DNA from 2 places in the Kitasatospora sp. NPDC057500 genome. Region 2 is predicted to be linked to the other one. Evidence: predicted binding sites of a transcription regulator. Region 2 holds the regulator's gene; the other holds the start of a gene.

Region 1 (10,379 bases), on a different contig from region 2:
CGGTCCGCCGCCGGGATGCCGGGACCCTCGTCCTCGACCTCCAGCAGCAGCGAGCCGGGCCCCTCGTCGGGCCGGGCGCGCACGGTCACGGTGCCACCGGGCGGGGAGTGCTTGCAGGCGTTGTCGACCAGGTTGGCGACCACCTGGTGGAGCCGCTCCGGGTCGGCGACGCCGGTCAGGCCCACCGGGCTCACCTCCAGCGCGAGCCGGACGTCGCCGCGCCGGGAGAACGCCCCGCCCGCCGTGGCGCCGTCCACGGTGACCCCGCGCAGCACGCCGTCCAGGAACTCGCGCACCTCGAAGGGGCGGGCGTCCAGGTCGACCACGCCGTCGTCGATCTTGGAGAGGTCGAGCAGGTGGGCGACCAGCCGGCCGAGCCGCTCGGTCTGCTCCAGCGCGGCACCCAGGGTCGCCGGGTTCGGCTGGACGACGCCGTCGACCACGTTCTCCAGCACGGCGTGCAGCGCGGCGATCGGCGTGCGCAGCTCGTGCGAGACGTTGGCGACCAGTTCGCGGCGGTGCCGGTCGGCCGCCTCCAGGTCGGCCGCCATCTGGTTGAAGGTGGCGGCCAGCTCGCCGATCTCGTCGCGCGAGCTCACCTCGACCCGGCGGCTGTAGTCGCCCGAGGCCATCGCGCGGGCGGCGGCGGTCATGTCGCGCAGCGGGGCGGTCAGCCCGTGCGCGAGGAACTGCATGAAGAGCAGTGAGGCGATCATCGAGAAGATCATGATGATCCGGATCTGGGTCTCGGACCGGATCGCCACGACCACCATGCCGGTGGCCAGGAAGACCGAGACGATCACCAGGAGGGCGAGTTTGCCCTTGATCGAGCGGACCGGGTCCAGCGGCCGGATGTCGGCCCAGACCCGTTTCGCGGCGCGGGCGGCCAGAGTGGGCGGCCGGCTGCCGTCGAGGTCCCCGTTGCGTTGCTGTGGAAAGGTCATTGGTCCCCTGTGGTCCCCCGCGTGGGTGCGCACGGCGGTCGGGACACGGGCCCCCCGGCGGCCCGGTGTCCGAAGGCGCGGTGCTACGAGAGCGGGGCCTCCAGCGCGTATCCGACGCCGTGCACGGTGCGGATCCAGCTGGCGCCGATCTTGCGGCGCAGCGCCTTGACGTGGCTGTCGACGGTGCGGGTGCCGGACGCGTCCGTCCAGTCCCAGACCTCGGCCAGCAGCTGCTCGCGGGTGAGCACGGCGCGCGGCTGGGCGGCCAGGCAGGCGAGCAGGTCGAACTCGGTCGGCGTCAGGTGGACGTCGCCCGAGGCCAGCCGGACCCGGCGCTGCACGTGGTCGATCTCCAGCTCGCCGAAGCGCAGGCTGCCGAGCGCGGGCGTGCGGGCGGCCTGCTGGGCGCGCTCGACGCGGCGCAGCAGCACGTTGACCCGGGCGGCCAGTTCGCGCATGGAGAAGGGCTTGGTCATGTAGTCGTCGGCGCCGACGCCGAGGCCGACCAGCAGGTCCGTCTCGTCGTCGCGCGCGGTGAGCATCAGGACCGGTACCGGGCGCTGGGCCTGGATCCGGCGGCACACCTCCAGGCCGTCGAAGCCGGGCAGCATGATGTCGAGGACGACGAGGTCGGGCTGCCAGGTGTGGAAGCCGTCGACGGCGCCCGGGCCGTCGTGGGCCACGGCGACCTTGAAGCCCTCCGCGCCCAGCCGGGCCGCGATGGACTCGGCGATCGTGGGCTCGTCCTCGACCACCAGCACTCTGCGCTGACTGCTCACCGTGCCGCCGGCGTTCTGGTTGTCCTGCTGAATTTCTGTCACGGTCACGCCACCGCCCCCAGGGCTGCGGGCCGGCCATCTGTGGGGATGGCGAAGGCTCCGCTCGTAGTCTTGTTCCGTCGTGGACTGTGCCGGGTCCGCCGTCCCGTCGCGTACTGCGGGGTCGGCGAGCGGTGTGCGCCGCTCACTTCTCCCACGCACCTCGCAGCGTACGGACAGCGGGTGATTCCCGGCAGGTGGACCGGACATTTCCGGCCCGTGGGCCGGCCTGCCGGGCCGGCCGTCGGGCCCACCGGGAAGTGGGCACGGGCCGATACCTTACCCGGCGTTTTTTCACTCCGTAACGGTACGTATGCACATCAGTTGGCGCCAAGCCGCCGGTCAGCGGGGATGGGCATGTGTATAAGGGGAGAAGGTCTGGACCAATTCGGGCACCCGGCGATCATCCCGCGTCCAGGGTTCTCCCAGCCGGCTCCCAGTCGCCGCCCGTACCGTGGCCACGACAAATCGCGGGGGCGGGATTTCCCGGACGCGCCGGTACGTTGGACACGCGCGGGAGCGACGGCCGCGGGCGGCGGAGCGGAGGCGGCATGGCGGAGCGACGGGTGCGCGCCGGGCGCGGCGGGCCGCCGTACGCGATGCTCCGGCACGGCCTGCGGGCCGGGGCGGTCGAGTGGCTGCTGGCCCGGGTGCCGACCCCGCGGCGCAACCCCTTCGCGCTCGGCTACCTCGCGGTGGTCGGCGCCACCACCACCTTCGCCTCGCTGGCCGACCCGGACCTCGTCCAGCGGCTCCAGGAGGCGTCCAGCTCGGACGGGCACAACCTGCTGAGCCACCCGCTGCGCGCGCTGCTGCTCAGCGGCTTCTGGGTGGCCGGCACCGACTGGGTGCCCTACCTGTGGGCCTTCGCCCTCACCGTCGCGCCGCTGGAGCGCCGGGTCGGCCCCGCCCGGGCGGCCGCGGTCTTCGCCGCCGGGCACATCGGCGCCACCCTGCTCTCGCAGGGCGTGGTGATCGTCGCGGTGGAGAGCGGGCGGCTGGAGCCGGCCGCGATGGACCGCCTGGACATCGGCGTCAGCTACGGCGTGCTGGCCAGTCTCGGCGCGCTGGCCGGGCTGCTGCGGCCGGGCGGCCGGGCGGTCGCGCTCGGACTGGCCGCGGCGCTGATCGTCGAGCAGACCGTCGGCGACCGGGACCTCGTCACCGGGGTCGGCCATCCGGCGGCGCTGCTGACCGGGGTGGCGCTGTGGCGGTGGCTGCGCCGCTGGGACGGGCACCGGCCGGGCCGGACCCGGCTCGGGGCGCCGGCCGAGTGCCCCCGGAGCGTGCCCGCGCCGGCCTCCGCGCCGGGCCGGTCCGCGGTCCTGGACCGCTGCTGAGCCGGACCGGGCCCGGTTTTTGACGGGGCCGCCAGGGGGCCTTCACCGTTCGCTCACGGCGAACGAGGCCCGGGGAACATCCGGAGCCCGCAAAGCCTTAGTCAGGTCGACTCAAGTTCACTGACTGGGGAGAGATCATGGCATCGACGTCCACACCGCTCACCCTGCCCGTGCTGCCGCTCGACGACGAGGTCGTCCTGCCGGGCATGGTCGTGCCGCTGGACCTGAAGGACACCGAGGTCCGCGCCGCCGTCGAGGCCGCGCGCGCCGCCGCCACCGGCACCGGGAAGCCCCAGGTCCTGCTGGTCCCGCGGGTGGACGGCTCGTACGCGGCGGTCGGCACCCTCGCCACCGTCGAGCAGGTCGGCCGGCTGGCCGACGGCCCCCATGCGGTCGGGCAGCCGGCTGCGCTGGTCCGCGCGGTGCGCCGGGTGCGGATCGGCGTCGGCACCACCGGGCCGGGCGCCGCGCTCTGGGTGGAGACCACGCCGTTCCGGGAGTCCTCGGTCGGCACCCCGGTGGCCGGGCGCGCCGCCGAACTGGTCAGGGAGTACAAGAGCCTGTCCACCCAGTGGCTGCGCAAGCGCGGCGCCTGGCAGATCGTCGACCGGGTGGCCGCCGTCGAGGGCGTCGGCGAGCTCGCCGACAACATCGGCTACGCCTCCTTCGCCACCGCCGAGCAGAAGCTCAAGGTGCTGCTGGAGGCCGACCAGGTCGCGCGACTGGAGTACGCGCTCGGCCTGCTCCGCGACCACCTCGCCGAGGAGGAGGTCAACGACACCATCCGCAAGGACGTCGAGGAGGGCGTCGCCAAGCAGCAGAAGGAGTTCCTGCTGCGCCGCCAGCTGGAGGCCGTCCGCAAGGAGCTGGCCGAGCTGAACGGCGACCCGGCCGGCGAGGAGGACGACTACCGCGCCCGGGTCGAGGCCGCCGACCTGCCCGAGAAGGTCCGCGAGGCCGCGCTCAAGGAGGTCGACAAGCTGGAGCGCTCCAGCGAGCAGTCGCCCGAGGGCTCGTGGATCCGCACCTGGCTCGACACCGTCCTGGAGCTGCCCTGGAACGAGCGCACCGAGGACTCCTACGACATCGCCGGCGCCCGCGCGGTGCTGGACGCCGACCACGCCGGCCTGGCCGACGTGAAGGAGCGCATCGTCGAGTACCTGGCCGTGCGCAAGCGCCGGGCCGACCAGGGGCTCGGGCTGGTCGGAGGCCGCCGCGGGGGCGCGGTGCTGGCGCTGGTCGGCCCGCCCGGCGTCGGCAAGACCTCGCTCGGCGAGTCGGTGGCCCGCGCCATGGGCCGGGAGTTCGTCCGGGTCGCGCTCGGCGGGGTCCGGGACGAGGCGGAGATCCGCGGCCACCGGCGCACCTACGTCGGCGCGCTGCCCGGCCGCATCGTCCGGGCGCTCAAGGAGGCCGGCTCGATGAACCCGGTCGTGCTGCTCGACGAGATCGACAAGGTCGGCTCCGACTACCGGGGCGACCCGGCCGCGGCGCTGCTGGAGGTGCTCGACCCGGCGCAGAACCACACCTTCCGCGACCACTACCTGGAGGTCGAGCTGGACCTCTCCGACGTGGTCTTCCTCGCCACCGCCAATGTGCTGGAGGCCATCCCCGAGCCGCTGCTCGACCGGATGGAGCTGGTCCGCCTGGACGGCTACACCGAGGACGAGAAGGTCGTCATCGCCCGCGACCACCTGCTCCCGCGCCAGCTGGAGAAGGCCGGGCTCGGGGACGGCGAGGTCGCGGTCGACGAGCCGGCGCTGCGCAGGCTGGCCGGCGAGTACACCCGGGAGGCGGGCGTGCGGAACCTCGAACGGGCCGTCGCCCGGGTGCTGCGCAAGATCGCCGCGCAGAGCGAGCTGGGCGAGCGCGAGCTGCCCGCCGCGATCGGCGCCGACGACCTGCGGGCCCTGATCGGCCGGCCGCACCACGTGCCGGAGGCGGCGCAGGAGCCCGCCGAGCGGCGCACCGCGGTACCCGGGGTGGCCACCGGCCTGGCGGTCACCGGGGCCGGCGGCGACGTCCTCTACATCGAGGCCTCGCTCGCCGACGCCGAGACCGGCGGCACCGGGCTGACCCTGACCGGCCAGCTGGGCGACGTCATGAAGGAGTCCGCGCACATCGCGCTCTCCTACCTGCGCTCGCGCGGCGCCGAGCTGGAGCTGCCGGTCACCTCGCTGCGCGACCGCGGCGTGCACCTGCACGTCCCGGCCGGGGCCGTCCCCAAGGACGGGCCGAGCGCCGGCATCACCATGACCACGGCGCTGGCCTCGCTGCTCTCCGGGCGCAAGGTGCGCACCGACGTGGCGATGACCGGTGAGGTGTCGCTGACCGGGCGGGTGCTGCCGATCGGCGGGGTGAAGCAGAAGCTGCTCGCCGCCGACCGGGCCGGGATCACCACGGTGGTCATCCCCAAGCGCAACGAGCCCGACCTGGACGACGTCCCCGCGGAGGTGCTGGAGCGGCTGACCGTGCACCCGGTCGCGGACGTCCGGGAGGTGCTGGAGCTGGCCCTGGAGCCGGCCGGCGTGCTGGTGGCGGCGGCCTGACGGTCCCGGCCCCGGTCCGCCCCGCGGCCCGTCCCGTCCCGGTGCGCCGCCGGACGGGACGGGCCGCGGGGCGCGTGCCAGACTGCGAGGGTGCCGTCCTTGACCCAGCGCGTCCTGGTCCGGGTGCCGGAGCGGGTGCGACCCCTCCTGGTCCGGCACCGGAGCCTGGTGAAGTTCCAGCTGGTCGGCAGCGGCTGCTTCGCCCTGACGCTGCTGATCAACTACGCGCTGCGGCTCACCCTGCTGGAGCGCAAGCCGGTGGTGGCGCTCACCGTGGCGACGGTGGCCGGGACCGCCGTCTCCTACCTGCTCAACCGGCGGTGGAGCTTCCGCTCCTCCTGGCGGCGGCGCGAACCGCTGCTGTTCCTGCTGGTGAGCGCCGTCGCCATCGGCGTCAACGTGCTGCCGCTGATCGTCTCGCGCTACCTGTTCGACCTGCGCGAGCCGTGGGTCAGCCCGGTCGCCCAGGAGGTGGCCGACTTCCTGAGCGGGATGGTGCTGGGCACCTTCGCGGCGATGCTGTTCCGGTTCTGGGCCATGCGGCGCTGGGTGTTCACCCGGGTGGAGCAGCCCCTCGTCGTGGGCACCGGCGGCGCGGCCGGAGCGGGCGGGCAGCTGGGTCCGCGGGTGCGGTCGGCGGAGGCCGGGGCGGGTGAGGGCGATGCGTGAGACGGGCGGCGCCGGGGGCGCGGCCGGGCCGGCGAGCCAGCAGGGGATGCGCCGCAGCAACCTGGCCCTGGTGCTCCGGATCATCTCCCGCACCCCGCGCTCGCGCGCCGAGGTGGCCGCCGAGAGCGGGCTGACCAGGGCGGCCGTCTCCTCGCTCGCCGAGGAGCTGATCGCGGCCGGACTGGTGGTCGAGGAGGGCCCGGCCACCCCCAGCGGCAAGGTCGGCCGGCCCGGCACCGCGCTCGGGCTCAACCCGGACGGTCCGGCCGGCCTCGGCGCCGAGATCGGGGTGGAGCACCTGGGCGCCTGCGTGGTCGACCTGCGCGGCGAGGTCCGCGCCTGGCGCCGCCAGGACATCCGCAACCGGGGCCGGCGGCCCGCCGCCGTGATGGCCGACCTCGCCGAGCTGGTCCGCCGGGCCGCCGCCGACGCCGCACTGCGCCCGGCCGGGCTGGCGCTGGCCGTGCCCGGACTGGTCGGCGCCGAGGGCGCGCTGCTCCAACGGGCCGCCAACCTGGACTGGCGGGACGTCGCGGTCGCCGCCGAACTGCGGCTCGCGCTGCACGCCGCCGGCGCACCGGGCCTGGCCGGGCTCCCGCTGCGGGCCGACAACGAGGCCAACCTCGGAGGCCTCGCCGAGCTCTGGCTGGGCGGCGGGCCCGAGCACTTCCTGCACGTCTCCGCCGAGGCCGGGATCGGCTCGGCGATCGTCGTCGACGGCCGGCTGCTGCGCGGTGCGCGCGGCTACGCGGGCGAGCTGGGCCACGTCCCGGTGCATCCCGAGGGGCCGCGCTGCGCGTGCGGGGCGCACGGCTGCCTGGAGCAGTACGCGGGGGAGTCGGCGGTGCTGCGCGCGGCCGGGCTGGAGGGCATCCGGGGCGACTGGGTGGCGCTGCTCGCCGAGCGGGCCGCGGCCGAGGACGAGGAGGTGCGCGGGGCGCTCGACGGCGCCGGGACCGCGCTGGGCATCGCGGCGGCCGGGGCGGTCAACCTGCTGGACCCGGCCGAGGTGGTGCTGGGCGGCGGCTACGCCCAGCTGGCGCCCTGGCTGCTGCCCGCGATGCGGGCCGAGCTGGCCGCCCGGGTGACCGTCCGCCCGTGGTCGGCGGAGCGGCTGACGGTCTCCCGGCTGGGCCGCCGCGGCCCCCTGCTGGGGGCCGCGGTCGGCGTGGTCCGCTCACTGCTCGCCGACCCGGGGCGGCTGCAGGAGTAGCCCGTTCCGCTCCTGGACCGGCTGCCTCAGTCCTTGACCAGCTCGCGGCTCAGGTGCGAGGGCCGGCCGACGACGGCGGCCAGGGTGATGCCGACGCCGACCAACGCCCAGGCCAGCAGCACCAGCAGCGGCTGGGTCATGGCGGTGCCGTCGAAGTAGGCGATCGAGCGGGTCGCGTCGGTGCCGGCGCCGTTCGGGAACCAGGCCCCGATCGCCCGCCAGAACGCCGGCATCATCGGGGGCGGGAAGACGCCGCCGGCGCTCGGGTTGCCGAGCACCACGAAGAGCAGCACCGCGACGCCGATGCCGATGACGTCGAACAGGCACTGCATGGCCATGGTGAACGCGCCGACCGCGAAGACCACCAGCGCACCGACCGCGGACAGCGCCAGGAACGGGCCGGGCAGCGCGTCCAGGATCGTCTGGACGATCAGCGCGCCGCCGAGGCCGGCCGCGACCGAGTACAGCGCCAGGGTGCCGAGCCGGATCAGCGCCCGGTTGGTGTTGGCCGGCTTGGCGCCGGCGCTGACCCCGAGGATCGAGGCGACCAGGTAGCCTCCGACGCACCAGCCGATCACCAGGTAGAAGGAGGAGAGGCCGTTGGCGTCGCCCTTGGCGAGCGGCACGACGTCCTGGACCACGACCGTACGGCCCTGGCTCTTCTCCAGGCCGGTGACGATGGACTCGGCGGCCTTGGCGGCGGACGTCCCGCGCGCGTTGGCGACCAGCAGCACGTCCTCGGTGGAGGCCGGGTCCACCACCAGCGCGGCGTAGATCCGCTGGTCCTTGAGGAGCTGGGTGGCGCTCTCCGCGTCCGGCGCGGTGGAGGCCTTCACGGCGTCGTCCGGGACCGACTCCAGGCCCTGGACCAGCTGGGGGGCTACCTGCGGCGGGGCGACCACCGCGATCGACAGCTCGTGCGGCTTGGGCTGGTGCAGCGCGCCGACGTAGGAGGTGACGAAGCCCAGCTGGAGGAGCAGCACGCCGATCACCAGCAGCGCGGCGCGCGGGGTGACGGCGCCCTTCAGCTCGGCGGCGAAGCCCTTCTTCGGCGCGGCCGGCTCGGCTGCGCGCTCCGGTGCCGCGGCGGGCCCTGGTTCCTGCTGCCCTGGGGCGGTCATGCACATCTCCTTGCGTATCGGGGGAAACCGGGTACTTAATAGCATGAACTAGTTTCGCCCAGGTTTCTCCCGCGCCGGGGACGGGCCGGGTGTGCTGCGGGATACTGGCGCGGTGAGTACGCCGAACGAAGAGCGCGCCGGGGGTCGACCGGGCGAGGACCCGCTGATGGCGGTCGAGCGCGAGGTCGGGGTGCTGTTCCGGCGTGGCCGTGCCCGGGTGTCCGAGCTGTCCCGGCGGGTCCACCCGCAGCTGGAGGGCATGGCGTACAGCCTGCTGAGCTACGTCGACCAGGCGGGTCCGGTGCGGGTGACCGATGTCGGTCTGCACTTCGCGGTCGGCAAGGCGACGATCAGCCGGCAGATCCGGGCGCTGGAGGAACTGGGCCTGCTGGTCCGGGAGGCGGACCCGCAGGACCGCCGCTCCGCGCGGGTCTCGCTCACGGAGGACGGCCGGCGGCGCTTCCGGACCGCCCAGGCGGCCCGGCTGGCCCGGGTGCGGGAGCTGATGGGCGGCTGGCCGGAGGAGGACGTGGTGCGCTTCGCCGAACTGCTGCACCGCTTCAACGACGTGGTCGGCGAGGCGGCGGCGCCGGCGGCGGCCGGCTGAACGCCGGACGCTGGACGTGCGGGTGGCGGAGGTATGGGCCCGGGCCGGGACCGGTCCGGGCTTTGCTTGTTCTTGACGAATGTTGCCTAGGTCAACCATCCAGCTTATGGTTGCCACAGGCAACTATTCCGAAGGACCCCGATGACCGTCACCGCCACGCCTGCCGCGACCGGAGCCGCCGACACGACCGACCAACCGATGACGCACCGGCAGGTGCTGGAGGCGCTCTCCGGCCTGCTGCTCGGCCTCTTCGTCGCCGTGCTCTCGTCGACCGTCGTCTCCAACGCGCTGCCGCGCATCCTCACCGACCTGCACGGCGGCCAGTCCGCCTACACCTGGGTGATCACCGCGACCCTGCTCACCCTCACCGCCTCCACCCCGATCTGGGGCAAGCTCTCCGACCTCGCCAGCAAGAAGCTGCTGCTGCAGATCGCGCTGGTGATCTACATCGCCTCCTCCGCGCTGGCCGGCCTCTCCCAGAACACCGGCCAGCTGATCGCCTGCCGCGCCCTCCAGGGCATCGGCGCCGGCGGCGTCACCGCCCTCGCCCAGATCTGCCTGGCCGCGATGGTCCCGCCGCGCGAGCGCGGCCGGTACAGCGGCTACTTCGGCGCCGTCTTCGCGCTGGCCACCATCGGCGGCCCGCTGATCGGCGGCGTCATCGTGGACACCTCCTGGCTCGGCTGGCGCTGGTGCTTCTACGTCGGCATCCCGTTCGCGGTGCTCGCGATCCTGGTGCTCCAGCGCACCCTGAAGCTGCCCGTGGTCAAGCGCACGGTGAGGATCGACTACCTGGGCGCCCTGGTGATCACCGGCGCGGTCAGCCTGCTGATGATCTGGATCACCCTGGCCGGCAAGAACTACGCCTGGCTCTCCTGGCAGACCGCGGCCATGGTCGGCGGCGGACTGCTGCTCGGCGCGGTCGCCGTCGCCGTCGAGCGCCGCGCCGCCGAGCCGATCATCCCGCCGCACCTGTTCCAGCACCGCACGGTCACCCTCGCCGCGCTGGCCAGCGTCCTGGTCGGCATCGGGATGTACGGCGCGACCACCTTCCTCAGCCAGTACTTCCAGCTCGCCCGGGACAAGTCCCCGACCGTGGCCGGCCTGATGACCCTGCC
Region 2 (18,644 bases):
GAGCCGCGCGGGGAGCGCTCCAGCAGCGCTACGCCGATCTGCCGCTCCATGCCCTTGATCCGGGCGCTCGCGGTCGGCTGGCTCACCCCGAGTTCGGCGGCCGCCCGCCCGACGCTGCCGAGCCGGGCCACCGCGAGCAGCAGCTCCAGCGCACCGAGTTCGGGGACGCGCGGGGAGAGGGCCATAGGTTCAGGCTATGCCCTCATAGAGCGCACGGCGCTACCGGCGCCCGCCGCCCCGGGCGACGGTGGGTGCCATGGCCACCCTGCTCAGCCCCGCCCCCAGCCCCGTTCCCGGCCCCGCCGCGTCCCTCCGCGTCCGCCGCCCCGACCTCGCCCAGCTCGGCCCCAACTGGTACGCGGTGGTCATGGGGACGGCGATCACGGCCAACGGTGCGGCCGCGCTCCCGGTCCACTGGCCGGGCCTGACCGGCTTCGCCGAGCTGATGTGGGCGCTCGGGCTGGCCGGACTGCTGGTGCTCGGCGCCGCCCGGGCCGTCCACCTCACCCGGCACCGCACGGCCGCCCGCGCCCACCTGCTGGACGAGCCGGCCACCGCCGTCTTCTACGGCTGCCCGCCGATGGCGCTGCTCTCGGTCGGCCTCGGCACCCTGACCGTCGGCTCCCGGGTCATCGGCACCGGCCCTGCCGTCGCGCTCGACCTCGTGCTCTGGACGGCCGGCACGCTGTACGCGCTCGCCGTCGCGGCCGGCATCCCGTACCTGATGATCACCCGGCACACCGTCTCCCCGCTCACCGCCAACCCGACCTGGCTGCTGCCCGTGGTCGCCCCGCTGGTCGCCTCCGCCACCGGTCCCGCGCTGGTCCCGCACCTGCCGGCCGGCCCGGCCCGGGAGGCACTGCTGTACGGCTGCGCGGCGCTGTTCGGGATCGGTCTGCTCGCCACCCTGGCGGTGCTGCCGGTGGTGCTCACCGGCCTGGTGCACAGCGGGCTGCCCGCCCTGGCGCTCACCCCGACGCTGTTCCTGGTGCTCGGCCCGCTCGGCCAGTCCACCACCGCCGTCCACCAACTCGCCGACGCCGCCGGCCCGGTGCTCCCCGAACTGGCCCCCGCCGCACGCGCCCTCGCCGAGCTGTTCGGGGTGGCGGTGCTCGGCGCGGCGATGCTCTGGCTGCCGCTCGCGGTCATCGCCAACCTGCGGGCCCGGCGGGCCGGCATGGGATTCGCGATGACCTGGTGGGCGTTCACCTTCCCGGTCGGCACCTGCGTCACCGGCGCGGCCGCGCTCGCCCGGCACACCGGCTTCCCCGGCTTCACGGCGCTCGCGGCGGGCCTGTTCGTCCTGCTGCTGGCCGGCTGGGCCCTCGCGGCGGCGGGCACGGCGACCGGCCTGGCCGGCGGCCGCCTGCTGGCCCGCCCGGCGGCCGGCGGAGCGCCCGGCGACCGGCCGGGTTCCGGAACACGCGACTCCGTCACCGACCGGCCGGACGGTCGGAAAAACTCCACCCCACGGCGCTGACCTGCACGTTCGCAGAAACCGGAAGCCGCCTGCGGCAGCAGGCGCCGGACCGCCGGTGCAGGTTCCTGCAATTGCGAGAACATGCAGCAGGGCGGCACTTGTTCACCGGCCGTCACGCTGTGAGGGTGGAGGCACGCCAGGTCGTCCGGGCAACCGCAGCCCGAGTAAGGCGACTTGCTCTTCATACTGGATGCGACCGGTACGTCCGCACGTACCTGCATATCGGGGGGGAGAGCGCCGGCCGGGACGCCATGTGTGGTGATGGCCCCCGGGACCGGAGCCGTCGAGGCGTTGCTGCTCCGCCTCGACGGAAGCGCTGGGACCGGCGTACACCGACGGCCCCTGGACCCGAGTGCGACGGCACCCGGGGTCCGGGGGACCGTCGGGCGCCAGTACCTTGATCATCGCCGGCCGTCGCGCGCGGCAGGCGGAGCACCAACACCCCAGAGCATCCGGCAGGGAGCGTTCGACGTGACGTTCGAGGCGACGGCGAACCCGAGCACCACCCAGGGCGCCGCCGCCGGCGACGGGAGCGCGGCCGGCGCCGCGGCGGTCGGCGAGCCCGACGAGGCCGCACGTCGCGTCTACCTCGCGGTCCTCGCCGGCGGTGGCCGGGTCCGGTTCGCCGACATCCCCGAGGCCGACCGCGACGCCGTCCGCCGACTCGTCTCCATCGGCCTGCTGATGCCCAACCCGATGGACGCCTGCTACACCGCCGTCAGCCCCCGCTCGGTCAGCGACCGCCTCGGCACGGAGCTGCGCAGCGAGGCCACCCGGCTGCTGGTGCGCGCCGAGAACCTGCCCGGCGCCCTGGACACCCTCACCCGCGCCTACGACGCGATGCCCCGCCCGCCGGAGCGCTCCGGCGGTGCGGTCTACATCGAGGGCCACGTCCACATCCGGCAGCGGATCTCCCAGCTGGTCGCCGACTGCCGCACCGAGGTCCTCACCGTCCAGCCGGGCGCCCGCCCGCCGGACGCGCTCAAGATCGCCATCCAGCAGGACGTGCAACTCCTCCAGCGCGGCTGCTCGCTGCGCACCATCTACCAGCCGGTCGCGATCTCCGAACCGGCCGCGATCGCCTACGTCGAGGAGGTCACCCGGCGCGGCTCGCTGATCCGGATCCTGGACGAGCCCTTCGAGCGGCTGATGGTCTTCGACCGCTCGGTCGCGGTCATCTCCGCCAGCGACGACCACAGCACCGCCGCGTTCATCACCGATCCGGCCGCGATCGCCTTCATCGTCAACGCCTTCGAACGCGACTGGTCCCGCGCCGACGCCACCGACTGGTCCGCCGTCCTCAGCCAGGGCCCCGCCCACAGCGCCCCCGACCGGGTCGGCCGGCTGCTCGCCCGGGGCCTCACCCAGCGCGCCGTCGCCACCCGGCTGGGCCTGAGCGAGCGCACCGTCGCCGCCCACATCTCCCGGCTGCGCGACCGCTACGGCGCGCAGACCCTCTTCCAGCTCGGCTGGCTGATGCGGGGCGGTCGTGACGGCGGATGACCTCACGCCGGGCGAGCGCACGCTCTACCTGGCGGCCCTCGCGAACGGCGGCCACCTCGCCGCACCGCCCGCCGCCGGCCCGGCCGCCCTACTCGCGCGGGGCCTGCTGGCCCCCGGCGCCCCGGGCTACGCCGCGGCCGACCCCCGAGCGGCCGGCGACCGCCTCGCCGCCGGACTCCGCGGGGAGGCCACCCGCCCCCTGCTGCGCGCCGAGAGCCTCCCCGAGGCCCTCGCCCCGTTCACCGCGGCCTACGACGCCGCGCACCAGGGCTTCGAGGCGCACCACGTCGAGGGCCGGGCCGCCATCCGGCACCGGATCTCGCGGCTGCTCGCGGAGTGCCAGGACGAACTCCTGACGGCCCGGCCCGGACCGCGCCGGGCCGTCACCCCGGAGCCGGCACTCAGCCAGGACCTCCCGCTGCTGGTGACCGGACGCCGGATGCGAACCAGCTACCGACCCGCGGCCCGTCGCCGACCCGCCGTGATCGAGTACGCGGGCGCGGTCACCCGTCACGGCTCGCAGATCCGCCTGCTGGACGAACCGTTCGACCGGACGATCATCGTCGACCGGTCGACGGCCGTCGTCTCCGCACGGGCCGACCACGGCGCCGCCGCCTTCATCACCGACCGGGCCACGGTGGCCGCGCTGGTCTCCGTCTTCGAGCGTGACCGGTCCCGGGCCCTGGCCGTCGACTGGTCCACCACCACCCCGCACCGGGCCGCCGCCCGGATCACCGGCCTCCTCGCCCGGGGCCTCACCCAGCGCGCCGTCGCCACCCGGCTGGGCCTGGGCGAGCGCACCGTCGCCGCCCGCATCTCCCGGCTGCGCGACCGCCACGGCGCGCAGACCCTCTTCCAGCCCGGCCGGCGGATGCGGGGTGAACACGATGCCTGAGCCCCGGGCCGGCGTGCGGTTGAGCGAGGCGGACCGCGCCTTCTACCTGGCCGTGCTCGGCAGCGGCGGCTCGATCAGGAAGGACGAGGTCGGTCCGGCCGACGAAGCCCCGCTGGCCGTCCTGCTCGACCTCGGGCTCGTCGTGCCCAGGGTGGAGGACGGGGGATACGCCACGGTGAACCCCCGGGCCGTGACCGGCCGGATCGCCGCCGGACTGCGCGCGGCCGGCAGCAGACTGCTGGCCGAGGCGGACGAGACCCCCGCGCGGTTCGCCGAGCTCTCGCGGGCGTACGACGCCGTGCCACGGCGGGCCGACCGCTCGGGCAAGGTCGCGCACGCGCACGGCTTCGGCGCGATCCGGCACCGGCTCGCCCAGCTCGACACCGAGTGCCGGGAGGAACTCCTCATGGCGCAACCCGGCGGCCCCCGGCCGGCCGAGGGGCTGCCGGACGCGCTGAAGCGGCTCCGGCAGATCGTGGAGGGCGGCGGCACCGTGCGCGGGCTGTACGAGCCGAGCGTGCGGACGGACGGGCCGACGGCCGGGTTCGCCGCCGCGGCGACCGGCATCGGGTGCCGGTACCGGGTGCTGGCCGAGCCGTTCCGGCGGGTGCTGGTCTACGACCGGCGCGTCGCGGTGATCCCGGCCTCGGGCGACAACAGCAGCGCGGCCTTCGTCGAGGACCCCGCCGTGGTGGCCTTCCTGGTGGAGGCCTTCGAGCGGGACTGGCAGCGTGCCGAACGGGTCCGTTGGACGGACTGCGCCGAGCCCGCCCCGCGCCCCGGGCAGCGGCCGCCGCACGAGCAGGTCGGCCGGCTCCTCGCCCAAGGGCTCACCCAGCGCGCCGTCGCGACCCGGCTGGGCCTGAGCGAGCGGACGGTGGCCGGCCACATCGCGCGGCTGCGGGAGCTGTACGACGCCGAGACGCTCTTCCAGCTGGGCTGGCAGATCAGGGCCGCACAGCCCGGACCGGGCGCGGACGCGGGCCGGGAGGTGGAGCGTTGACCATGTTCGGCGAGGGGACGGGCCGGCTGGACACGGCCGCGCAGGAGCTCTACCTGCGGATCCTCGGCCGCGGCGGCAGCCTCGACGCGGCCGGGACGAGCGACCCGACCGACCCGGACGACTCGACCGACCCGACCGATCCGGACGCCGTCGACAGCGCGGCACTGAAGCGCCTGGAGGCGCTCGGGCTGCTGGCGGTCCGGCCGGAGACCGGTGCCCACACCGCCGTCAACCCGCGCTCCGTGAGCGAGCGGATCAGCACCGAACTCCGCGCCGAGGGCACCCGGCTGCTCGTCCAGGCCGAGGAACTCCCGGCCCTGCTCGACGATCTCGCCAAGGCCTACGAGAACGAGTCCCACCGGAAGAGCCCCTCGCAGGACGTGCAGCACGTCGAGGGCCGCGAGGCGATCTCCGAGCGGCTCGCCCGGATCGAGGCGGACTGCCGGGAGGAGATCCTCGCCGCCCAGCCCGGCGCCGCCCGGACGGCCGACTTCCTCGCCGCCTTCCTCGGACGGATCCGCCGGTTCGCCGGCGCCGGCGGCAGCATCCGGGTCCTCTACGCCCACGGCGTCCTGGCGGACCGGGCCACCGCCGAGTACGTCGGCCGCGCGACCGCTCTCGGCGCCCGCTTCCGCACCCTGGACGAGCCGTTCCAGCGCCTGCACATCTACGACCGCAGGACTGCCGTGATCCCCGCGCCCGGTGGCCCCGGCGACCACTGGGCGGCCGCCTTCATCGAGGACCCGGCAACGGTGGAGTTCCTCCTCGGGGTCTTCGAACGCGACTGGTCCCGCGCCGCCCGCCCCACGCACCCCGCCGAGGACACCGCCGCCCACGACCACATCGGCCGTCTCCTCGCCCAGGGCCTCACCCAGCGCGCGGTGGCCTCGCGGCTGGGGCTGAGCGAGCGGACGGTGGCCGGCCACATCGCGCGGCTGCGGGAGCTGTACGACGCCGAGACGCTGTTCCAGCTCGGCTGGCAGATGCGGGGGGAACACGATGCCTGACAGCCGGACGCCCTCGGAGCTGCCGGCCGCCGCGCTTCTGGACGACGCCGCGCGGGAGGGCGGCCGGGTGCGCGCCGCCGAGGCGGGGGCCGGGGACACCGCCGCGCCGGAGCGCCTGGTCGGGCTGGGGCTCCTGGCGCCGCAGGCGCTGGACGCCTCGTACCGTGCGGTCGATCCGCGCGCGGTCACCGAACGCATCGGTGCGAGGATCCGGGCGGTGGGCACCCGGCCCGTGATTGGGGCGGAGCAACTGCCGCTACTGGTGGGGGACCTGACCGGGGCGTACGACAGCGCACCGAGCCGGGGGGACCAGCCGGCCGGGGTGCACCACCCGGCGGACACGGAGCGGATCCGGCACGAGATCGAACGGCTCTCCCCGGAGCACCGACGGGGTTCCGTGCGCACGCTCGACGAACCGTCGGCCCGCCCGGACCGCGCGACGGTCGACCACGCGGCCTGTTCCGGCTCGGTCGGCGGACGCGGGGGAGCCGCGATGCCCGAGCCGGGGTCAGCCGGTGGCGGCGCCGGTGGGCCAGTAGCCGGACGGGCCGACGGCGGGGGGCTGCTGGCGGGGGACGGTGAACTGCTCGCCGGGGGCGGTCCAGAAGCCCTCGCGCAGCGAGAGCGCCATGCCGGCCCAGTCGAGGGCGGTCTCCACGGTGTGGTGGAGGGCCTCCTGGGACCAGGTGTCGTCGAAGACCAGCGGCAGGACGGGGGCGACCTGCTCGATGGTGGCGATCAGCGGGTTGTGGGTGATGGCCTCGTCCACGAGCAGGACGATCGGCTTGCGCAGCGCCGACGCCCAGCCCAGCTCCAGGCTGACGCCGGCGGAGAGCGGCGCGCCGACGTAGGCGAAGACCAGGTCCGCGGACTGCAGCGCGCGGAAGTCGGACGGAACGCGGGGCTCGGGGGCGCGCCCGGCGACGGTCCAGGCGTCACTGTGGTGGGCGCTGTACACGGCGGCGCCGCTGCGGAGGAGGGTGGTGCGGAGCGTCGTCAGCCGCGTCCGGCTGGCGAGCGTCACCACGCTGTCCGCCGGCCCGGTCAGCCGCATCAGCGGCGCGGCCAGGAACACGCGTGCACGCCGGCCCTCATGGGCCTGGCTGTCGTGGTGACGCAGGTAGGGCTCGGTCATGTCGACTCCGGGGAGGCTGCCTTCCGGCTCGGTGTGGGAGAGCCGGCCGACGTTGACAGGGCTGATCTGGCTGGTGCTCACGGGTGCTTGTGGAGCATGTAATTGAATGGACATTGCCATGATGCTGGCGTTGTCGGACTATCGAGAGCGAACTGATCGTCCATCGCGTACGGCTGCCCCGTCCAGGGTTGGCCCGTGTCATCTGGATGCCTGGCAGGGAGATGACGCAGTTCTGTGGAACCGCCGGGTTGGCACGGGCACATGATGTGCGGCAACATGTTGGACGCTAGTGCGATCAATAGTGACTAGTTCCGATGAGCGCAAGGGAAGGGGTGGGCGCAATGTCCCGCATGCGCCAGTTTGTCCGTAAGGCGCTGCTGCCTCTGGTGGTCAGCGCTGCGGCGTTGGCCGGTGCGTTCTTCGCTGCCTCGGGCGCGGTTGCCGAGCCCGAGCGAGACGCGCAGTCCGTGGTGGCTCTGCTCGAAACCGATATCGGCTGGTCCTGACGTCATGCCAGGTCGTGCCGCCTGACGGACGCGGCGCCCGGAGCGGGGGCTGGATCCTTGGGCAGGCCGCCTTGGTTCACAGCTCCGGGGCCGCCGCGGACGGGGAGCGACCTGTGCCTGCAGGGCCTTCCGAGGCGCGGGCCAGGACGTAGCCCAGCTGAAAGAGGGAGTCGACGTTGTACTCCTCCCGCATTTCGGCGATGTGCCTCGCCAGAGTTCTTTCGCTGATTCCCAGACGGCGTGCGATGACCCGGTGATTGGTCCCGGCGAGCAGCAGGTCGATGATCGTCTGACGGAGCCGTGAGACGACCTGGTGCGGGACGGCGCGATCGCCGTCGAAATCCAGGGCCCGGCTCCAACTCGGCTCGAAGACCTCTTCGACCAGATAATTGGCAATGACCGGCTCGAATATGAATGCCGCCAGTGTCATGTCGTCGGCCACTGGGATGACGGCCAGTCGTCGGTCTATGACGATGAGGCGGGTGTAGGGCTCGTCGAGGGTCCGGTATTGGGCGCCGGCTCTCGCCAGCCGGGCGACGTAATCGCGGGTGGGCTGGTGGTACCGGGTGCTGGCATGGTAGATCGTCCGCATTGTGGTGCCGCGGCCCAGGGCCTCCAGATCGCGTTCGACCATGGCTGCGAGCAGCTCCGGGGGGCGGGGGCCGCCCGGCTGGAGCGCGAGGGTTTCCTCGGCCCCGGCGGCCATGTACTGGTCCAGCCGCTGATTGATCAGAACCTTGCCTTGAACGTACTCGACCGAGCCTCCGGTTTTCTCGGGGGAGTGGAATTCCTGGGCGAGTTCCTGGAGTTCAACGGGCAGGGATACCGCGCGCGACAGCAGGTCCAGTGCCTGGCGCTGCCAGGTGCCGCTCAGCCGGGCGGAAAGCTGGGCGGGGTCCACCGCGATCAGCGTGCCCTTGTCGTCCGAATCCGGGACCAGGAGTCCGATTTCGATGAGCTCGTTCAAGGAGCGGTCGTTGGCGGGAAAGTTCGCGCTTCGCGACAGGCGGCCGCCGGACTTGACGACCTCCAGGTAAAGGGCGCGGGCCTCCGCTGAGAGGGCGGGCACCCCACCTGGGATGGGACCGAGCTGTGCTCGTCCACTCATCTGAGGCTCCTTGCCGTCTGTCCGAAACCCGAGATCTCGCTCAACGGAGTTTAAGGGGGGCAGCTCCTCCGCCGGGTGAGGAAGGGATGGCTCGTGGAACTGGGACAGGTGCACACTCTCTCACCAACGCCGCGCCGCCGGCACCCCCCGGCCAGGGGGAAACCGGCGGCGGAGCGGCGGGACGGCCGTCAGCGCTTGGGGCGCCAGACGACCAGGGCGCTGGAGTGCGGGGTGGGCGGCTGGTAGGGGACGAGATCGCGGCGGTAGGAGGCGTGGATGGTGGCCTCGCGCTGCTGGAGCGCGGTGGCGGCCCCCTCCAGGGAGTCGGCCAGTTCGGCGATCCGGGACTGGAGCGCGGCGACCTGGTTCTCCAGCTCGATGATCCGCTTGATCCCGGCCAGGTTGATGCCCTCGTCCTGGGAGAGCCGCTGGACCTCGCGCAGCTGCTGGATGTCGCGCGCGGAGTAGCGCCGGCCCCGTCCGGCGGTGCGGTCGGGGCAGACCAGGCCGAGCCGGTCGTACTGGCGGAGGGTCTGCGGGTGCAGGCCGGAGAGCTCGGCGGCCACCGAGATCACGTAGACCGGGGTCTCCTCGGTGAGCACGTACTGCGGCTGCGGGGCGGTCCGGCGGGTGGTGCGGCGGGCGCCGCCTCCGGGGAGGCCTTCGCCGAGGCCGGGGCCGATGGGGTCGTCGGGGGTCATCTGGTCGTCACGCTCCCTCCGCCGCCCGGAAGAGGGCGGCTCGCGGGTCGTCGGAGGCGGTCGCCTCGCGGTACTGCTCCAGAGCGGTCAGCGCGTCGCCGGTGACGTGCTGGGGCACCACGACCTCCACGGTGACCAGCAGGTCGCCGCGGGTGCCGTCCTTGCGGGTGGCGCCCTTGCCGCGGGCCCGCAGGGTGAGGCCGTTGGCGCTGCCCGGCGGCAGCTTGAGCTTCACCGAAGGGCCGTTCAGGGTCGGCACCTCGATGGTGCCGCCGAGCGCGGCCTCGGGGAAGGTCACCGGGACGGTCACGGTGAGGTTGTCGGCCTTGCGCCCGAAGACCGGGTGCGGGTCGACGTGGACGGTGACGTACAGGTCGCCGGGCTGGCCGCCGCGCTCGCCCTGGGCGCCCTTGCCCTTGAGGCGGATCCGCTGGGCGTCCTGGACGCCGGCCGGGATCCGGACCTGCATGGTGCGGGCGGAGCTGGCACGGCCGCTGCCGTGGCAGTCGGGGCACGGGTCGTCGACGATCATGCCGCGGCCGCGGCAGTCCCGGCAGGGCTCGGAGAGCGCGAAGGCGCCCTGGCCGCGGCTGACCGTGCCGGAGCCGACGCAGGTCGGACAGACCCGCGGGGTGGTGCCGGACTTGGCACCGGTGCCGTTGCAGAGCCGACAGGGGGCCTGGCTGGTCATCCGCAGCGGGACGGTGGCGCCGTCGACGGCCTCCTCGAAGGAGAGCGTCACCTCGGTCTCGACATCGGCGCCGCGCCGCGGCTGGGCCTGCCGGCCGCCGCGGTTGAACAGGCCGCCGAAGACGTCGCCGAGCCCGCCGCCGGCGGCGCCGCCGCCCTGGCTGCCGCTGAAGAGGTCGCCGAAGTCGAAGCTGTAGCTCCCGGTGCCGCCCGGGCCGCCGGGCCGGAAGCCGCCGTTGGCGAAGAGGCTGCGGGCCTCGTCGTACTCCTTGCGGCGCTTCTCGTCGGAGAGGACGTCGTACGCCTCGGAGATGTCCTTGAACCGCTCCTCGGCCTTGGTGTCGCCCTTGTTGGCGTCGGGGTGGAACTCGCGCGCCAGCTTGCGGTAGGTCTTCTTGATCTCTGTGGCGCTGGCGTCCTTGGGCACGCCGAGGACCTTGTAGTAGTCCTTCTCCACGTAGTCCTTGCCGCTCATGGCCGGCGCCACCTCCCGAGGTCCATCGTCACAGTGCTGTCAACGGGCCGGGCACGGCGGTCCGTGCCCGGGCACGCCGACAACGCGCTGCGGAGCCGGCCGCCGTACTGGCCGGCGTACGACTCCGCAGCGCAGGGGTTGTCAGCTGTCACCGGTGGTCAGTTGTCCGAGCCACCGTCGGCCTGGTCCTTCTTCTCCCCGCCCTTGGCGGAGTCGGCGTCCGGGCCGGACGCGGTCTGGGTGCCCGGCTGGGGCTCCGCGACCGCGACCATCGCCGGGCGGATGATCCGCTCGCCGATCCGGTAGCCGGGCTGGAGGATCTGGACGCAGGTGTCCTCGGTGACCTCCGAGGAGTAGCTGTGCATCAGCGCCTCGTGCATGGTCGGGTCGAAGGGCTCGCCCTCCTTGCCGAACTGCTGCAGGCCCAGCTTGGCGACGACCGTCTCCAGCGACTCCGCGACGGACTTGAAGCCGCCCGTCACCTCGCCGTGGTCGCGGGCGCGGCCGATGTCGTCCAGCACCGGGATCAGCGACTCCAGGATGTTGGAGACGGCGATCTCGCGGACCGTCAGCCGGTCGCGCTCGACCCGCTTGCGGTAGTTCTGGTACTCGGCCTGGAGGCGCTGGAGGTCGGCCGTGCGCTCGGCCGCCTCGCGCTTGGCCGCGGCGACCTCGTCGGCACCGGAGGCGGAGCCCTCGGCCCCGGCCGCGGCGGCCTCCTCGGCAGCCTTGATCACGGCCTCCTCGGCGGCGGAGTCGTCGCCGGGCTCGGCACCCTGCGGCTTCTCCGTCATGCCGCACCGCCCTTGGGCTTCTCGTCGTCCACGATCTCGGCGTCGACGACGTCGTCGTCCTTGGCGCCCGCGTCACCGGCGTCGCCGCCCGCGCCCGCACCGGCCGCACCGGCGGCGTCGGCGTTGGCGTACAGGGCCTGGCCGAGCTTCTGGGCGGTGGTGGAGACCTTCTCCGAGGCCTCGCGGATCTTCGCGATGTCCTCGCCCTTCAGGGCCTCCTTGAGCTCGCCGATCGCGGTCTCGACCTCGGTCTTGACGTCGGCCGGCAGCTTGTCGGCGTTGTCGGCGATGAACTTCTCGGTGGAGTAGACGAGCTGCTCGGCCTGGTTGCGGGTCTCCACGGCCTCGCGGCGCTTGTGGTCCTCCTCCGCGTACTGCTCGGCCTCGCGCATCATGCGCTCGATGTCGTCCTTCGGCAGCGCGGAGCCGCCGGTGACGGTCATCTTCTGCTCCTTGCCGGTGCCGAGGTCCTTGGCACCGACGTGCATGATGCCGTTGGCGTCGATGTCGAAGGTGACCTCGATCTGGGGCAGGCCGCGCGGGGCCGGCGGCAGGCCGGTCAGCTCGAACATGCCGAGCTTCTTGTTGTACGCGGCGATCTCGCGCTCGCCCTGGTAGACCTGGATCTGCACGGACGGCTGGTTGTCCTCGGCCGTGGTGAAGATCTCCGAGCGCTTGGTCGGGATCGTGGTGTTGCGCTCGATCAGCTTGGTCATGATGCCGCCCTTGGTCTCGATGCCGAGGGACAGCGGGGTGACGTCGAGCAGCAGGACGTCCTTGACCTCGCCCTTGAGGACACCGGCCTGGAGCGCGGCGCCGATGGCGACGACCTCGTCCGGGTTGACGCCCTTGTTGGCGTCCTTGCCGCCGGTCAGCTCGCGGACGAGCTCGGCGACGGCCGGCATGCGGGTGGAGCCGCCGACGAGGACGACGTGGTCGATCTCGGAGAGGGCGATGCCCGCGTCCTTGATCACGTTGTGGAACGGGATCTTGCAGCGCTCCAGCAGGTCCGAGGTGAGCTGCTGGAACTGGGCGCGGGTGAGCTTCTCGTCCAGGTGCAGCGGGCCCTCGGCGGAGGCCGTGATGTAGGGCAGGTTGATCGAGGTCTCGGAGGACGAGGACAGCTCGATCTTGGCCTTCTCGGCGGCCTCGCGCAGACGCTGCAGGGCCATCTTGTCCTTGGACAGGTCGACGCCGTGGCCGGCCTGGAAGACCTTGACCAGGTGGTCGACGATCTTCTGGTCCCAGTCGTCGCCGCCGAGGTGGTTGTCACCGTTGGTGGCCTTCACCTCGACGACCCCGTCGCCGATCTCCAGCAGGGAGACGTCGAAGGTGCCGCCGCCGAGGTCGAAGACCAGGATGGTCTGGTCGTCCTTGTCCAGGCCGTAGGCCAGGGCGGCCGCGGTCGGCTCGTTGACGATGCGCAGGACGTTGAGGCCCGCGATCTCACCGGCCTCCTTGGTGGCCTGGCGCTCGGAGTCGGAGAAGTACGCCGGGACGGTGATGACGGCGTCGGTGACCTGCTCGCCCAGGTAGGCCTCGGCGTCGCGCTTCAGCTTCTGCAGCACGAAGGCGCTGATCTGCTGCGGGTTGAAGTCCTTGCCGTCCAGCCCGATCTTCCAGCTGGTGCCCATGTGCCGCTTGACCGAGCGGATGGTGCGGTCGACGTTGGTGACCGCCTGGCGCTTGGCCACCTCGCCGACGAGCACCTCGCCGTTCTTCGCGAAGGCGACGACGGACGGCGTGGTCCGCGCGCCCTCGGCGTTCGTGATGACGGTGGGCTCGCCACCCTCCAGAACGCTGACGACCGAGTTCGTCGTGCCGAGGTCGATGCCGACCGCGCGTGCCATCGTAGATACCTCCACGGAAGAGTTGAGCTTTACGGGCTCAAGGATGCATGACGACGGCAGGGGCGTCAACGGCTATGAGTCGGCATCGCTCAACTTTGCTGAGTTTGCACCCCCGGGAGTGCACTTACGTGACTGCCGCCATACCTTGAGCATCTTCAGGAGAAGTGTTGGCGAACGGTAATGTCCGGCCCGTCGGCCCAGGAAGTTACCGACGAGTACACTGCCCCCGGAGAACACTGAACACCGGCAACACGCAAGCCGCAGGAGACGGAGAGCCGATGCAGCTAGCAGCGATCGTCATCTCGCTGGTCACCTTTGTGATCGGCACCGCGCTCGCCGCTCGTGCGGCGCTGTACATCTACCGGGTGGTGCGCACCGGCCAGCCGGACCCCACCCGCTTCGGGCAGCCCGCACAGCGGGTGAAGACCGTGGCCGTGGAGTTCGTCGGCCACACCCGGATGAACCGCTGGGGGATCGTCGGCATCGCCCACTGGTTCGTCGCGGTCGGCTTCTTCACCCTGGGCCTGACCCTGCTGACCGCGTTCTTCCAGCTGTTCGACGCCGAGTTCGTGCTGCCGGTGCTCGGCGGCTGGCTGCCGTACGAGCTGTTCACCGAACTGGTCGGCACCCTCACCACGCTGGGCATCGCGACGCTGATCGTGATCCGCCTGCTCAGCCTGCCCGGCCGGGCGGGCCGCAAATCCCGCTTCGCCGGCTCGATCGCCTGGCAGGCCTTCTACGTCGAGTACACGATCCTCGGCATCGGCCTGTGCATCATGGTCCTGCGCGGACTGGAGGGCGCGCTGGAGCACGTCGGCTCCTACGAGGCCAAGTACCTGATCTCCTACCCGCTGGTGGTGGCCTTCCGCGGCCTGTCCCACGGCACCCTGGAGAACCTGGTCTACCTCTTCGCGATGCTGAAGATCTGCATCTCCTTCGCCTGGGCGATCACCATCGGCGTCAACCCCTCGATGGGCGTCGCCTGGCACCGCTTCCTGGGCTTCTTCAACATCTACTTCAAGCGCGAGGAGGACGGCTCCACCGCGCTCGGCGAACTGCGCCCGATGACCAGCGGCGGCGAGCCGATCGACTTCGAGGACCCGGCCGACGACGCCGTCTTCGGCGTCTCCCAGGTCGAGCACTTCTCCTGGAAGGGCATCCTCGACTTCTCCACCTGCACCGAGTGCGGCCGCTGCCAGTCGCAGTGCCCGGCCTGGAACACCGGCAAGCCGCTCTCCCCGAAGCTGCTGATCATGAGCCTGCGCGAGCACGCCTTCGGCAAGGCCCCGTACCTGCTCGCCGGCGGCGGCAAGGACATGGAGGGCACCGAGAAGGCCACCGCCGAGCAGCTCGAGAACGTCCCCGCCGCCGCCCTGGCCGAGGCCGAGCGCCCGCTGATCGGCACCGCCGAGGAGAACGGCGTCATCGACCCCGACGTGCTGTGGTCCTGCACCACCTGCGGCGCCTGCGTCGAGCAGTGCCCCGTCGACATCGAGCACATCGACCACATCGTCGACATGCGCCGCTACCAGGTGATGATCGAGTCCTCGTTCCCCACCGAGGCCGGCACCATGCTCAAGAACCTGGAGAACAAGGGCAACCCCTGGGGCATGGCCACCAAGGCCCGCCTGGACTGGGTCAAGGAGCTCAAGAAGGAGACCGGCATCGAGGTGCCGGTGATCGGCGAGGACATCGACCCCGCCGAGGTCGAGTACCTGTACTGGGTGGGCTGCGCCGGCGCCCTGGAGGACCGCGCCAAGAAGACCACCAAGGCCTTCGCCGAACTGCTGCACACCGCCGGCGTGCGGTTCGCGATCCTCGGCAAGGAGGAGTCCTGCACCGGTGACTCCGCCCGCCGCCTGGGCAACGAGTTCCTCTTCCAGATGCTCGGCGCGCAGAACGTCGAGACCCTGAACGCGGCCCTGGAGGACGCTCCGGTCAAGCGGATCGTGGCGACCTGCCCGCACTGCTTCAACACCATCGCCAACGAGTACCCGCAGCTGGGCGGCCACTTCGAGGTCATCCACCACACCCAGCTGCTCCAGCACCTCATCGACGAGGGCAGGCTGGTGCCGGTCAACCCGGTCGAGGGCCTGATCACCTACCACGACCCCTGCTACCTGGGCCGCCACAACAAGGTCTACAGCCCGCCCCGCGAGATCATGGACAAGGTCCCGGGCCTGCGCCAGCAGGAGATGCACCGCCACAAGGAGCGCGGCTTCTGCTGCGGCGCCGGCGGCGCGCGGATGTGGATGGAGGAGCGCATCGGCAAGCGGATCAACACCGAGCGCGTCGACGAGGCGCTGTCCCTGAACCCGGACATCGTCTCCACCGCCTGCCCCTTCTGCCTGGTCATGCTCTCCGACTCGGTCAACGGCAAGAAGAACGAGGGCGCGGCCAAGGAGCACCTGAAGGTCGTCGACGTCGCCCAGCTGCTGCTCGACTCGGTCAAGGCGGTCCCGCCGGCCGACGCCGAGGAGCCGCAGACCGTCGACGCCTGAGACGCGTCCGGCGCAGCGACGGGGCCGTGAACCGGCCCGGTTGTTCGACAGTTCTGCAACAACCGCCCGGCCCGGGGGGTGCCCACCGGCGCCCGCCCGGGCCGGGCTTTCCCGCTCCTCGGCCCGCGCCGCGGGCGGTGCAGCGGCGGCCGGGCACCGGGCCGCCGGGGGGCCCGGCTGTCGGGAGGAAATACAGTAGGCGCCGGACCGGCCGCGCGCCGGTCGATCCGTTCCGGCCCCCGGAACGGCGTACAGCACACCGACGGAGGTATCGGCCCGCCGGGCCGGGCCGCAGAGACCACAAGGGGAACAGCGCAGACCATGACCGAGGCGATCATGCTGGTCGGTGGTAAGGGCACGCGACTGCGTCCGCTGACCACCCACACCCCCAAGCCCATGCTGCCGGTGGCGGGCGTCCCGTTCATCGCGCACCAGCTGGCCCGCGCGGCGGCCGCCGGGGTCACCCGCGTGGTGCTCGCCACCTCCTACCTCGCCGAGGTCTTCGAGGACCACTTCCAGGACGGCACGCCCTACGGCATCGAGCTGGTCTACCTGACCGAGCGCGAGCCGCTCGGCACCGGCGGCGCCATCCGCAACGCCGCCACCGGGCTCACCTGCGGCCCCGACGAGCCGGTCCTGGTGTTCAACGGCGACATCCTCTCGGGAGTCGACATCGCCGCCCTGCGCGACGGCCACGTGGCCGCCGGGGCCGACGTCACCCTGCACCTCACCCGGGTCGAGGACCCGCGCGCCTTCGGGCTGGTCCCCACCGACGCCGACGGGCGGGTGCTGGAGTTCCTGGAGAAGCCGGAGACGCCGGAGCAGATCGTCACCGACCAGATCAACGCCGGCTGCTACGTCTTCACCCGCTCGGTCATCGACCGCATCCCGGCCGGCCGCGAGGTCTCCGTGGAGCGCGAGACCTTCCCCGAGCTGCTGGCCACCGGCGCGCTGCTGCGCGGCGTCGTCGACACCTCGTACTGGCTCGACCTCGGCACGCCGGCCGCCTTCGTGCGCGGCTCGGCCGACCTGGTGCTCGGCAAGGTCGACTCGCCCGCCGTCCCCGGCCCGACCGGCGACGCCCTGCTGCTGCCCGGCTCGACCGTGCGGCACGGCGCGGTGCTCAGCGGCGGCACCGTGGTCTCCGAGGGCGCGGTGGTCGAGGCCGGTGCGATCGTCGAGGGCAGCGTGATCCTGCCCGGCGCCGTCATCGGTCCCGACAGCCTGGTCAAGGACTCGATCGTGGGTGCCTTCGCGACCGTCGGCGACCGCTCCGCGCTGGACGGCGCGGTGATCGGCGACGGCGCGATCGTCGAGTCCGACAACGAGCTGCCGAACGGCGTGCGGATCGCCTGCGGCACGCTGCTGCCGGTCGGCGCGGTGCGCACCTCGGCCGGCCCGGGCGGGTGCCCGGCCGGCACCAGCGCGGCGGCGGCGGTGCACGGGCCGAAGGTCGGCGTGGCGCAGTAGGGCCCGCCCGGCGACGCCGGTGCCCGCTGCGGCGTCACAGGCTCGCTGCAAACCGGCCCCGGTCCGGTTCCCGTCCGCCGCGGCGCCCGCCGGGCGGGTACCTTCGGAACGTGGCTGGCAATCGATACGACAGCGGTCAGGGCGCCGACCCCCGTGGCGGGTGGTCGGCGCCCCCGCAGCAGCAGGCGGCGCCCGGGGGGTACGGGCCGACGGACGGGCCGGAGTACTTCACCGGCCCGCAGCAGGGGCACCAGGACCCGTACCACGCGTACGACCCGTACGGCCCGCGCGCCCCGCAGGCCCCGCACCCGGCGCCGCAGTCCCCGCAGGCCCCGCACCGGGACCCGTACGCGGCCGACAACCCGGGCCACACCCGGGCCTTCCCGGTCGGCGCCGACCCGTACGCGGGCGAGCCGTCCTCCTACGGCCAGGAGCAGCCGGCCTACCCGTACGCGGACGGGTACGGCGAGGACAACGTCGCCGTCTACCGGGCCGGCGGCCAGTCCGCGCCGCAGGTCACCGGCCCCCGGCCGACCTGGCGCGAGCTGCTGACCGGGCTCTTCCGCAACCCCACCGCGGTCTTCGACCGCACCCGCGACCACCAGGTCTGGCTCCCCGCCGTCACCGTCTCGCTGCTGTACGGCGCCCTCGCCGTGCTCGGCATCGGCCTGACCCGCGACGACGTGTTCGACTCGACCTTCACCGTGGCGCTCACCGCGATGCTCGCCGCCGCGATCGGCTTCACGCTGGCCGGCGCCATGCTCGGCGCCGTGACGTACGGGCTGGCCCGGCAGTTCGGCGGCGACGGCCCGTGGCAGTCCACGGTCGGCCTCGCCGTGCTGATCGGCTGGGTCACCGACGCGCCGCGGCTGCTGCTGGCGCTGGTGCTGCCCGCCGACAACCTGGTCGTCCAGGTGGTCGGCTGGGCCACCTGGCTGCTCTGCGGCTACCTGCTGGCCGGCATGGTCCGCCGGGTGCACGACCTGCCCTGGGGCAAGGCGGCCGGCGCGGCCGCGCTGCAACTGCTGGCGCTGCTGGTGCTGATCAAGCTGCCGACCCTGGGCTGACCGCCGGCGCCACCGGGGGTCCCGGGTGCCCTCGGGCGTCCCCGGCGCCCTCGGCGACAATGGACGACGGGCCTCGCCTCGCGGGGCCCGTTCCGTTTGTCCCGTCCACCCTCACCCGCACGGAGCCAGGCATGACCCTCCCCACCACCCACGTCAGCTTCCCGGCCGGGGCGGTGACCGGCGAGTCGACGGTGCTCGCGGTGCACCCGCTGGCCGACGGCCGCTACGCCGTGGTCACCGGGGCGACCCCGTTCCACCCGCTCGACCACACCTGGCCCGACCAGCCGGCCGACCTCGGCACGCTCACCGTGGACGGCGTCGAGCTGGCCGTCGTCGACTGCCTCACCGGCGCGGTGGGCCCGGACGGCGGCGCCCCGCTGGCCGGCGCCGACATCCCGGTCCGGCGCGGCGACGAGGAGTGGTCCTGGCTGGTCCTGCACGTCCTCGCGGCCGACCCGG

The links. Region 2 encodes HspR, which represses chaperone genes until heat shock. Its sites were predicted from a motif close to TTGAGNNNNNNNNNCTCAA; they were not measured.
Region 1: lon (endopeptidase La) is a predicted target of HspR. The motif match lies at 3,199-3,217, and genes of this name have one in related genera.

What each region holds. Positions count from the first base shown of each region.
Region 1 is NZ_JBHVER010000229.1:807-11,185, forward strand. It holds gene ACFU74_RS32015 (sensor histidine kinase) at 1-944, opposite strand, end outside; gene ACFU74_RS32020 (response regulator transcription factor) at 1,028-1,765, opposite strand; gene ACFU74_RS32025 (rhomboid-like protein) at 2,314-3,102, shown strand; gene lon (endopeptidase La) at 3,240-5,651, shown strand; gene ACFU74_RS32035 (GtrA family protein) at 5,742-6,320, shown strand; gene ACFU74_RS32040 (ROK family protein) at 6,313-7,533, shown strand; gene ACFU74_RS32045 (ABC transporter permease) at 7,560-8,654, opposite strand; gene ACFU74_RS32050 (MarR family winged helix-turn-helix transcriptional regulator) at 8,767-9,261, shown strand; gene ACFU74_RS32055 (MDR family MFS transporter) at 9,403-10,379, shown strand, end outside.
Region 2 is NZ_JBHVER010000053.1:13,198-31,841, reverse strand. It holds gene ACFU74_RS14475 (LysR family transcriptional regulator) at 1-185, opposite strand, end outside; gene ACFU74_RS14470 (TDT family transporter) at 257-1,480, shown strand; gene ACFU74_RS14465 (LuxR C-terminal-related transcriptional regulator) at 1,952-2,983, shown strand; gene ACFU74_RS14460 (LuxR family transcriptional regulator) at 2,970-3,878, shown strand; gene ACFU74_RS14455 (LuxR family transcriptional regulator) at 3,871-4,881, shown strand; gene ACFU74_RS14450 (LuxR family transcriptional regulator) at 4,884-5,888, shown strand; gene ACFU74_RS14445 (hypothetical protein) at 6,397-7,104, opposite strand; gene ACFU74_RS14440 (hypothetical protein) at 7,374-7,529, shown strand; gene ACFU74_RS14435 (helix-turn-helix domain-containing protein) at 7,606-8,637, opposite strand; gene ACFU74_RS14430 (heat shock protein transcriptional repressor HspR) at 8,826-9,338, opposite strand; gene dnaJ (molecular chaperone DnaJ) at 9,346-10,503, opposite strand; gene grpE (nucleotide exchange factor GrpE) at 10,662-11,297, opposite strand; gene dnaK (molecular chaperone DnaK) at 11,294-13,147, opposite strand; gene ACFU74_RS14410 ((Fe-S)-binding protein) at 13,426-15,648, shown strand; partial or broken gene ACFU74_RS14405 (sugar phosphate nucleotidyltransferase) at 15,970-17,043, shown strand; gene ACFU74_RS14400 (YIP1 family protein) at 17,229-18,185, shown strand; gene ACFU74_RS14395 (metal-dependent hydrolase) at 18,317-18,644, shown strand, end outside.